3 regions of the Methylomonas sp. BW4-1 genome follow, and region 1 is predicted to be linked to each of the others. Evidence: riboswitches for the same ligand, from Rfam matches in the RefSeq annotation. Region 1 holds a riboswitch; each other region holds the start of a gene.
The links. A riboswitch is a leader RNA that binds a small molecule or an ion and turns the genes downstream of it on or off. The one in region 1 is predicted to bind cobalamin.

Region 1 (3,275 bases):
GACTGTTGTCGATATGCTAGGAGAGCAACGCGCAAATGTCCCGGTCGCAAAGTGACCTGATTTGGGTCACAAACCTCCGGAACCCCCGATAGATATGATTTGGCTTTGTTGAAAATAATTGTCCTATTGCGCTGGCGACGCTTTTTTCGGCAAATAACGGACGGCCAATTTGATAACGCCAGGCTAATTGCAGGGTCCAATGAATTGAATGATCCTGAAATTCTTCTAATCTCGTTCTGCTTACCAGGGACTTTGCCTACAAGAAGTAGAGCCTTAATTGGTGTTTGACCTGAATAATTGCATTCCAAAATCATTTTTATATTGCTTATCTTGAATTTGTTATGGAGGAAATTGTTATGAATCGGCTATTCGCTAACCAGACAACTACTGCTGGTTACCTGGTTTGGGGTGGTTTATGCGCGAGGTAATTCAATGCTTGATCGATTGGTTGGATAGCGAGCCAAGCGATGAAAAAGGGCACCGCATATTGCGCGCGTTAGCCCAGGAATCGTTGAAGAAGTCAGAATTCGAAGAGTCGAAGCGCCGGTTCACGGCTGATGAAATCGTCGCCGCAGTCGGTGAATCTATAGGAATTTCCGATCCTAAAAAGTGGATCGATTGGCCGGGTTCGTTGAAGAAATATTGCGAAACCCGAGAGCCGCAAATCTTAGAGTTTGCTCGTAAACGTGGGTTGTCTTGTTATCCAAAACCTGACCGTAAAAGCACAAAGGGCGGTCCGGGACAACTCACGACGTTCTATATCAAGGCAGAACCGATACCGGAAATAACGGAAGAAGACCAAACGATTGACGGCGTCCTTGGCAGGAACAATGCAGCCGATTTGCAAGCCAGCTATCAAATGACTGAACTAGGTGAAGTCAAACCCAGTTGGATCGCGAGTCGGTTATTTCGGCGTGGACAAATCGAATTAAGACAATGGCATGTCTGGGTTATAGCGGGTTGGCTAGCAATCATAGCTGGGTTCTCGGTGTTAATTGCTTATGCTGGATGGCTATCGTTATCCGTACCCAGATCCGTGACAACGCAAGATTTGACATTACTGGTCAGTATTTTCGCGATTCCCTATGGTTCCTGGGTCACGATCATCAAGCCTTGGATATTATTGTTGGATGATCGAATCGTCGTAGCTCATGAACTGTTTACAAATTTTCATGAACAGTCTGCCCAGTTCGAACTGCTACGAGACGGGGATTTAAGAGTAATTCGGTTAGTTCGGTATTCGGCGGCATGTCCCATTTGTGGCGCCACTATTTATCTCGAAAAAGGCGAGCCGGATTACAGACGAAGATTGGTGGGGCGTTGTTATGAAAGCCCGAGAGAGCATGTGTTTAGTTTTGATAGAATCACTCGTTGCGGGCGATTACTGGTTGATCGATAACTTGTCGAGAGGAACTGCTGCCGCACAGTTTATTCTTATTTCAATACATTTCATTTGCCCTACGACTAGCTGCGGCATACAATCGCCGCTGGTTTTAAGGTTCCCGTCATTCACGGGTGAAACTGGAAGTCGGTTAAATGCCGACGCTGCCCCCGCAACGGTAGGTGATTCGTCACGAGCCCGGAGACAGGCCTAAAACGGATACACCACAGTATTGCGGAGGGCGATCTGTCAAATCGGTTTTTTTTGGTTTGTCTTTCCCTCTGTTATTCCGTCCACCTTATTCGGAACAGACAACCATGAAAACACTCGCGGTATCTACCACCCTTTCTTCCTCAAAAATCCTGCCCGGCCTGAGTGCTATTGTTTTGGGCCTGACCGTCGTTTTAGGTTTGGGTTTCTTGCAGGACGCCAACAACTACCTGCATAACGCCGCCCACGACGGACGCCATAGCGCTGCGTTTCCCTGCCATTAACATGGCGGATTTTCGTAGGCTGATCGCCATCTCGCTACTGGCGGGACTATTGGGCGGCTTGTTACTCAGCGTGCTACAACACTATCAAACCTTGCCCTTGATTTTGGCCGCCGAACAATTCGAAACACCATCGGCTGAGCATGTGCATGACTGGCAACCGACGGACGGCTGGCAACGCAATGGCTTTACTTTGCTGTTCAATGGCCTGACCGGCTTCGGCTTTGCCTTGTTGATCAGTGCCGCCCTGTACTGGCGGGATCAACGCGGTTACCTGTGCGGACTCGGCTGGGGTTTGGCCGGTTATTGGGTATTTTTTGTCGCGCCATCATTGGGCTTGCCGCCGGAGTTGCCCGGCACCGACAGCGCCGAATTGCACAGTCGCCAAGCGTGGTGGCTTTTTACGGCCGCCGCTACCGCGATTGGCTTGTTTGGTCTTTTTTTGACCAAACAGCGCTGGCTGCAAATCGGCGGCGCTGGCTTACTGGCCTTACCGCATCTGATCGGCGCACCGCATCCGGAGGTTGCCCAGGCTTTAGCGCCCGAAGCCTTACAACAACATTTTGTGGTGTTAACATCCATCAACAACGCTATTTTCTGGCTGACCTTAGGCGCCATATCGGGCCGATTGTTGCGTAAAGTAACGTTTTAGTGATGAATGCTACTGCAACACGCCATTGCCCGGCGATATTGATCAGCGCCCCTGCCTCCGGGCAAGGCAAAACCACCATTACTGCGGCTTTGGCCTATTACCATCGCCAGCAAAACCGCAAGGTACGCGTGTTCAAAACCGGCCCGGATTTTATCGATCCGAAAATATTGAGCTTTGCTTGCGAACAACCGGTTTATCAGCTGGATTTATGGATGATGGGCGAAGCGCATTGCCGTGAGATGCTTTATAACGCCGCCGCCGACGCTGACATCGTCTTGATTGAAGGTGTCATGGGCTTGTTCGACGGCGATAGCAGCAGCGCCGATTTGGCACAAACACTAGACGTGCCTGTGGCCGTTGTCATCGATGCGGGCGGCATGGCACAAACTTTTGCCGCTGTGGCTTATGGCTTAGCCCATTACAGAGCCAACTTGCCGTTTGCCGGCGTCATCGCCAACAAAGTAGGCAGTCCGGGTCATGCTAAATTGCTGGAAGAAGCCTTGCCGGACAGCATGCCGCTACTGGCGGCGATGGCGAAAGACGACGCGGTCGGCTTACCTTCGCGGCATCTGGGTTTGTTGCAGGCCGACGAAATCGGCGATCTCGATCTTCGCCTGGCGCGAGCCGCCGAATTGCTCAGCAACCTTGCGCCGTGCCGATTGCCGCAGCCGGTCGCCTTCGCGCCGATTACTACCGATCCGCCGCCGAAATTGCTGACTGGTAAGCGTATCGCGGTAGCTCGCGATGCCGC
Region 2 (3,275 bases), 1.8 Mb from region 1:
CATGCCAAGATTGACCAGCCGTTTTTGCATCTGCGCGCTAGCGGGTAGTAATCCTGCCATCGCTGCCGCATTGCCGTCTTTATCGGCCAAACGTTCCAGCAAATATAAAAAACCGCCGCATTCGGCGTAAATCGGTTTACCGGCTTGATGATGTTGCTGCAAGGCTTGTTTCATGGCGACATTGTCGGCCAATGTTTGGAGATGTAGTTCCGGGTAACCGCCGGGCAGGTAGATACTGTCTGCCTTGGGTAATGCCTGGTCTGCGAGCGGCGAGAAAAACGTCAGTTCAGCGCCCATGGCTTGCAAACAATCCAGATTTGCTTGATAGATAAACGAAAATGCGGCATCGCGAGCTACCGCGATACGCTTACCAGTCAGCAATTTCGGCGGCGGATCGGTAGTAATCGGCGCGAAGGCGACCGGCTGCGGCAATCGGCACGGCGCAAGGCTGCTGAGCAATTCGGCGGCTCGCGCCAGGCGAAGATCGAGATCGCCGATTTCGTCGGCCTGCAACAAACCCAGATGCCGCGAAGGTAAGCCGACCGCGTCGTCTTTCGCCATCGCCGCCAGTAGCGGCATGCTGTCCGGCAAGGCTTCTTCCAGCAATTTAGCATGACCCGGACTGCCTACTTTGTTGGCGATGACGCCGGCAAACGGCAAGTTGGCTCTGTAATGGGCTAAGCCATAAGCCACAGCGGCAAAAGTTTGTGCCATGCCGCCCGCATCGATGACAACGGCCACAGGCACGTCTAGTGTTTGTGCCAAATCGGCGCTGCTGCTATCGCCGTCGAACAAGCCCATGACACCTTCAATCAAGACGATGTCAGCGTCGGCGGCGGCGTTATAAAGCATCTCACGGCAATGCGCTTCGCCCATCATCCATAAATCCAGCTGATAAACCGGTTGTTCGCAAGCAAAGCTCAATATTTTCGGATCGATAAAATCCGGGCCGGTTTTGAACACGCGTACCTTGCGGTTTTGCTGGCGATGGTAATAGGCCAAAGCCGCAGTAATGGTGGTTTTGCCTTGCCCGGAGGCAGGGGCGCTGATCAATATCGCCGGGCAATGGCGTGTTGCAGTAGCATTCATCACTAAAACGTTACTTTACGCAACAATCGGCCCGATATGGCGCCTAAGGTCAGCCAGAAAATAGCGTTGTTGATGGATGTTAACACCACAAAATGTTGTTGTAAGGCTTCGGGCGCTAAAGCCTGGGCAACCTCCGGATGCGGTGCGCCGATCAGATGCGGTAAGGCCAGTAAGCCAGCGCCGCCGATTTGCAGCCAGCGCTGTTTGGTCAAAAAAAGACCAAACAAGCCAATCGCGGTAGCGGCGGCCGTAAAAAGCCACCACGCTTGGCGACTGTGCAATTCGGCGCTGTCGGTGCCGGGCAACTCCGGCGGCAAGCCCAATGATGGCGCGACAAAAAATACCCAATAACCGGCCAAACCCCAGCCGAGTCCGCACAGGTAACCGCGTTGATCCCGCCAGTACAGGGCGGCACTGATCAACAAGGCAAAGCCGAAGCCGGTCAGGCCATTGAACAGCAAAGTAAAGCCATTGCGTTGCCAGCCGTCCGTCGGTTGCCAGTCATGCACATGCTCAGCCGATGGTGTTTCGAATTGTTCGGCGGCCAAAATCAAGGGCAAGGTTTGATAGTGTTGTAGCACGCTGAGTAACAAGCCGCCCAATAGTCCCGCCAGTAGCGAGATGGCGATCAGCCTACGAAAATCCGCCATGTTAATGGCAGGGAAACGCAGCGCTATGGCGTCCGTCGTGGGCGGCGTTATGCAGGTAGTTGTTGGCGTCCTGCAAGAAACCCAAACCTAAAACGACGGTCAGGCCCAAAACAATAGCACTCAGGCCGGGCAGGATTTTTGAGGAAGAAAGGGTGGTAGATACCGCGAGTGTTTTCATGGTTGTCTGTTCCGAATAAGGTGGACGGAATAACAGAGGGAAAGACAAACCAAAAAAAACCGATTTGACAGATCGCCCTCCGCAATACTGTGGTGTATCCGTTTTAGGCCTGTCTCCGGGCTCGTGACGAATCACCTACCGTTGCGGGGGCAGCGTCGGCATTTAACCGACTTCCAGTTTCACCCGTGAATGACGGGAACCTTAAAACCAGCGGCGATTGTATGCCGCAGCTAGTCGTAGGGCAAATGAAATGTATTGAAATAAGAATAAACTGTGCGGCAGCAGTTCCTCTCGACAAGTTATCGATCAACCAGTAATCGCCCGCAACGAGTGATTCTATCAAAACTAAACACATGCTCTCTCGGGCTTTCATAACAACGCCCCACCAATCTTCGTCTGTAATCCGGCTCGCCTTTTTCGAGATAAATAGTGGCGCCACAAATGGGACATGCCGCCGAATACCGAACTAACCGAATTACTCTTAAATCCCCGTCTCGTAGCAGTTCGAACTGGGCAGACTGTTCATGAAAATTTGTAAACAGTTCATGAGCTACGACGATTCGATCATCCAACAATAATATCCAAGGCTTGATGATCGTGACCCAGGAACCATAGGGAATCGCGAAAATACTGACCAGTAATGTCAAATCTTGCGTTGTCACGGATCTGGGTACGGATAACGATAGCCATCCAGCATAAGCAATTAACACCGAGAACCCAGCTATGATTGCTAGCCAACCCGCTATAACCCAGACATGCCATTGTCTTAATTCGATTTGTCCACGCCGAAATAACCGACTCGCGATCCAACTGGGTTTGACTTCACCTAGTTCAGTCATTTGATAGCTGGCTTGCAAATCGGCTGCATTGTTCCTGCCAAGGACGCCGTCAATCGTTTGGTCTTCTTCCGTTATTTCCGGTATCGGTTCTGCCTTGATATAGAACGTCGTGAGTTGTCCCGGACCGCCCTTTGTGCTTTTACGGTCAGGTTTTGGATAACAAGACAACCCACGTTTACGAGCAAACTCTAAGATTTGCGGCTCTCGGGTTTCGCAATATTTCTTCAACGAACCCGGCCAATCGATCCACTTTTTAGGATCGGAAATTCCTATAGATTCACCGACTGCGGCGACGATTTCATCAGCCGTGAACCGGCGCTTCGACTCTTCGAATTCTGACTTCTTCAACGATTCCTGGGCTAACGCGCGCAATATGCGGTGCCCTTTTTCATCGCTTGGCTCGCTATCCAACCAATCGATCAAGCATTGAATTACCTCGCGCATAAACCACCCCAAACCAGGTAACCAGCAGTAGTTGTCTGGTTAGCGAATAGCCGATTCATAACAATTTCCTCCATA
Region 3 (3,275 bases), 2.1 Mb from region 1:
GGTTCTCCAAAAAAGGTTTAGTAATTGTAATGGATCGAAAAATAGAAATTTCTGCCGAAGCTGTTATAGGTGTTAACCGTTTGATAGCGTTTGTCGAACATATTATTCAGTTTGGCGCTTAACATCCAATTTTTGTCGATGCGATAAGCGGTACGCAGATCGGCGGTCATAAAGCTGCCCAGACGGACCCGGTTCGCGGCGTCGTCGAATCGTTCGCCCTGAGCCAGCACGGAGGCACCAATATCAATGTCACCGAACGAGCGCGAGACATCATAGGACAAGCTTTCCGTCACTCGACGCGGCAGGCGCAAATTGGTCTGCCTGTCCTTCGGTGTCATCAGGTTCATGCTTAGTTTGTTGTTCCAGCCGAGAATTTGCGTGGACACTTCGGCTTCTATGCCATCTATCTGCGCCTTGCCGATATTTCTGGCGGTGGACGGCGTGCCGCTAAATACAATCAAATCCTCGATATTGGTGTGATAAGCGCGCAGTTCCCAGTTGGCCCAATCGTGATGGCCGGCAAAACCGGCTTCGAAGCTGGTGGACTTTTCCGGGCGCAAGCCGGGGTTGCCGAAGCCTGGGAAGTATAACTGGTTAAAGGTCGGCGCCTTAAACGCATTGCCGAAACTGGCAAAAGCGCTGAGACCGTAATCCCAATTAAACCGCCAGCCGAAATTGCCGGTGACACTATCGCCGAAAGCCTGGTTTTCGTCCCACCGCAAGGAAGCGTTCAAAAAATGCTTGTCGAAAATCCGGCTGTGCAAATCAGCGAACACTCCGACATCGTAACGCGAGGTTTCGACATAGCGTGTGGTGCTGTCGACTTCGTCGAAGCGGTAATCGGCACCCACTGTCAATTGGTGATCCTTATGCAAGGCCAGTTCGTTCAGCCAACTGGCGTTCCAGCGTGTGGTGTTGAAACGACTGGTAAACCGACCGTTATGCCGAAACTGATCGGCATCGTCCATGCTTTGTCCCACCCGCAAAGTGGATTTCCACCTATCGCTGAAATTTGCGCTGGCTGTGGCTCCCAGCGTCTGATTGACAAACTCAGTGGTGCTACTGATGGAATTGTCGATCTCGGTTTCGCCTTCGGCTCGCAGGAAAAATGCTTCCAGTTCCGCGCCGTTGTCGAAGCGGTAACCGGCTTTGGCATTCAGACTGGTGTTGTTATAGCCGTCGCGGTCCGGATTATAGCCGCTCGCGACGCTGACACCGCTCAGCGCATTGATGCCCTGGCTACCGAGTTGAGCGGCGCTCAAGCTATACCAAGCCTTGCCCCATTTACCGTTGACGGCCGCCGAGCCGTTATAGGTGTCGTATGAGCCGCCGCCGGCTTCCAGCGCAATGTTCGGCCGTTCACTGGTGCCGCCCTTGCGAGTAAATATCTGAATCACCCCGCCGATCGCTTCCGAGCCATACAGGCTGGACTGCGGGCCTCGAGTGATTTCCACACGTTCGATTTGATCGATAGGAATAAACTGAAATGCGCTGGTGCCGGTGGTCACCGAGCCGGCCTTGATGCCGTCGATTAAAACCAGTACATGATCGGAGTTAGTGCCGCGCAGATAGACATTGGTGTCCTTGCCGTAACCACCGCTTTGCACCATATCAACGCCCGGCGTGCCTTTTAGTAACTCAGGAAGGGTTCTAACCTGAAGTTTCTCGATGTCCTGGCGATTATAAACCGTCATCGCCGTGGCTAATTCGTTCTGTCTAGTCTCGGTTCGGGTAGCCGTCACGACTGTTTCGGCAAGGTTGATAGCCTCATCGCCGGTTGCCGCCCACACTGTAAAAGGCGTACTCGCCAGCAATAAAGATCTGTATAGAATTGTTTGCATATTGTCCTCTGCGCCCGCCGCGCATCCGGGTGAAAAAGGACAGAGGAAAAACGGAAAACGAAAAAGACGGAGGCAGGCTAGGCATGGACTCAGACCATTCCGTCAACAGCCCTCCGCTGTCTCGAATGATCTTCCGGGCCAGTCTCCGGGCTTATAAGTGGCTTGACGCCTGATCTGCGACCTTCCCATGCAAAGCGCACAGTGGCAAAAAACGCAGCTCTTTACTTATCTACCGTTGCGGGGGCAGCGCCGGCATGGGCGGTTAAAACCGCCGCACCGACTTCCTGTTTAAGCTTGGCCGAGAAAACGGCGCAAACACCTGAAAGAAGCGAGCAATTGTAGGGAGTCGGCCGCGATAAAGCAAGAATACCTGGTCGGTTACCGACAATCCGCATTGCAAATACCCCTTTCCGTGCTATACATTGGTGCATTGATTAATGCTGTTAACTTAGACTTCAACGAATACGGGCGGGATCATGGAAATTCAATCGAAATTGTTAGGCAACCAAGACATCAATCCGGACACTATCATCAATTTTCCGCGCGGCCTACCCGGTTTTGAAGATCAGACCCGCTTTAAATTATTTCATCAGGAAGGCAGCGAGATTGTCTATTGGCTGCAATCGGTCGATAACGCGGAGCTGACTTTTTCCGCGGCTCATCCGTCGCACTTCAACATCAATTATAATTTTACGGTAACCGACCCCGAAGAAGCGCTGCTGCAACTAGAGCCGGGCGACGAACTGGTGATATTAATTCTGCTGCACAAAGACAACGAGCAGGATAATGGCAAGCCGACCATTAAAGGCTCGATCAAATCGCCAATCTTAATCAACGCCAACAAACGCATCGGCATGCAAAAAGTATTGGTGGCAATCGAACAAAGCATCACCCTGACCGAGAAGGTCAGTGAGATAGATGTATCTGAAGCTTAAAAAATGCAAACATCCACCGGCGATTGCGTTCGCCGGCGGATGTTTAAATCAGGCGGCCTGAACAGGAATGGAATGACTGGAATGGCTAATACGATTGTTGCCGTCGAAATACACCAAAGTCGGCTTGTAGTTCGTCAGTTCCTTCTCATCTAAGCTGGCGAACGCACAAACGATAATCAAATCGCCAGGGCACGCCAACCTTGCAGCTGCACCGTTAATCGAAAATACGCCGGAATCTTCTTCGGCGCGAATCGCATAGGTGGTAAAGCGTTGACCATTGTTAATATTGTAAATATGGATTTGCTCGTACTCCCTGATGCCGGAAAAATCCAGAATTTTACCGTCTATAGCACACGATCCTTCGTAATCCAGCTCGGAATGCGTTACCCGCGCACGGTGTAACTTAGCTTTAAGCATGTTTATGTTCATGGTAAACAAGGTCGAATACTAGGGCCGGCGATTATGCCTGAAATTGACTCTGCTATCAAATTTAAGCATT

Region 2: it holds a riboswitch for cobalamin, as region 1 does, so the genes downstream of both, ACH5Y9_RS15350 (CbtB domain-containing protein) here and ACH5Y9_RS07020 (CbtB domain-containing protein) in region 1, are expected to answer to the same signal.
Region 3: it holds a riboswitch for cobalamin, as region 1 does, so the genes downstream of both, ACH5Y9_RS22230 (TonB-dependent receptor domain-containing protein) here and ACH5Y9_RS07020 (CbtB domain-containing protein) in region 1, are expected to answer to the same signal.

The regions. Positions count from the first base shown of each region.
Region 1 is NZ_CP184125.1:1,515,371-1,518,645, forward strand. It holds gene ACH5Y9_RS07010 (hypothetical protein) at 1-314, opposite strand, end outside; gene ACH5Y9_RS07015 (hypothetical protein) at 437-1,399, shown strand; cobalamin riboswitch at 1,480-1,609, shown strand; gene ACH5Y9_RS07020 (CbtB domain-containing protein) at 1,699-1,875, shown strand; gene ACH5Y9_RS07025 (CbtA family protein) at 1,877-2,524, shown strand; gene ACH5Y9_RS07030 (cobyrinate a,c-diamide synthase) at 2,527-3,275, shown strand, end outside.
Region 2 is NZ_CP184125.1:3,314,844-3,318,118, forward strand. It holds gene ACH5Y9_RS15340 (cobyrinate a,c-diamide synthase) at 1-1,089, opposite strand, end outside; gene ACH5Y9_RS15345 (CbtA family protein) at 1,092-1,739, opposite strand; gene ACH5Y9_RS15350 (CbtB domain-containing protein) at 1,741-1,917, opposite strand; cobalamin riboswitch at 2,007-2,136, opposite strand; gene ACH5Y9_RS15355 (hypothetical protein) at 2,217-3,179, opposite strand.
Region 3 is NZ_CP184125.1:4,802,294-4,805,568, forward strand. It holds gene ACH5Y9_RS22230 (TonB-dependent receptor domain-containing protein) at 18-1,841, opposite strand; cobalamin riboswitch at 1,961-2,179, opposite strand; gene fliW (flagellar assembly protein FliW) at 2,318-2,776, shown strand; gene panD (aspartate 1-decarboxylase) at 2,825-3,205, opposite strand.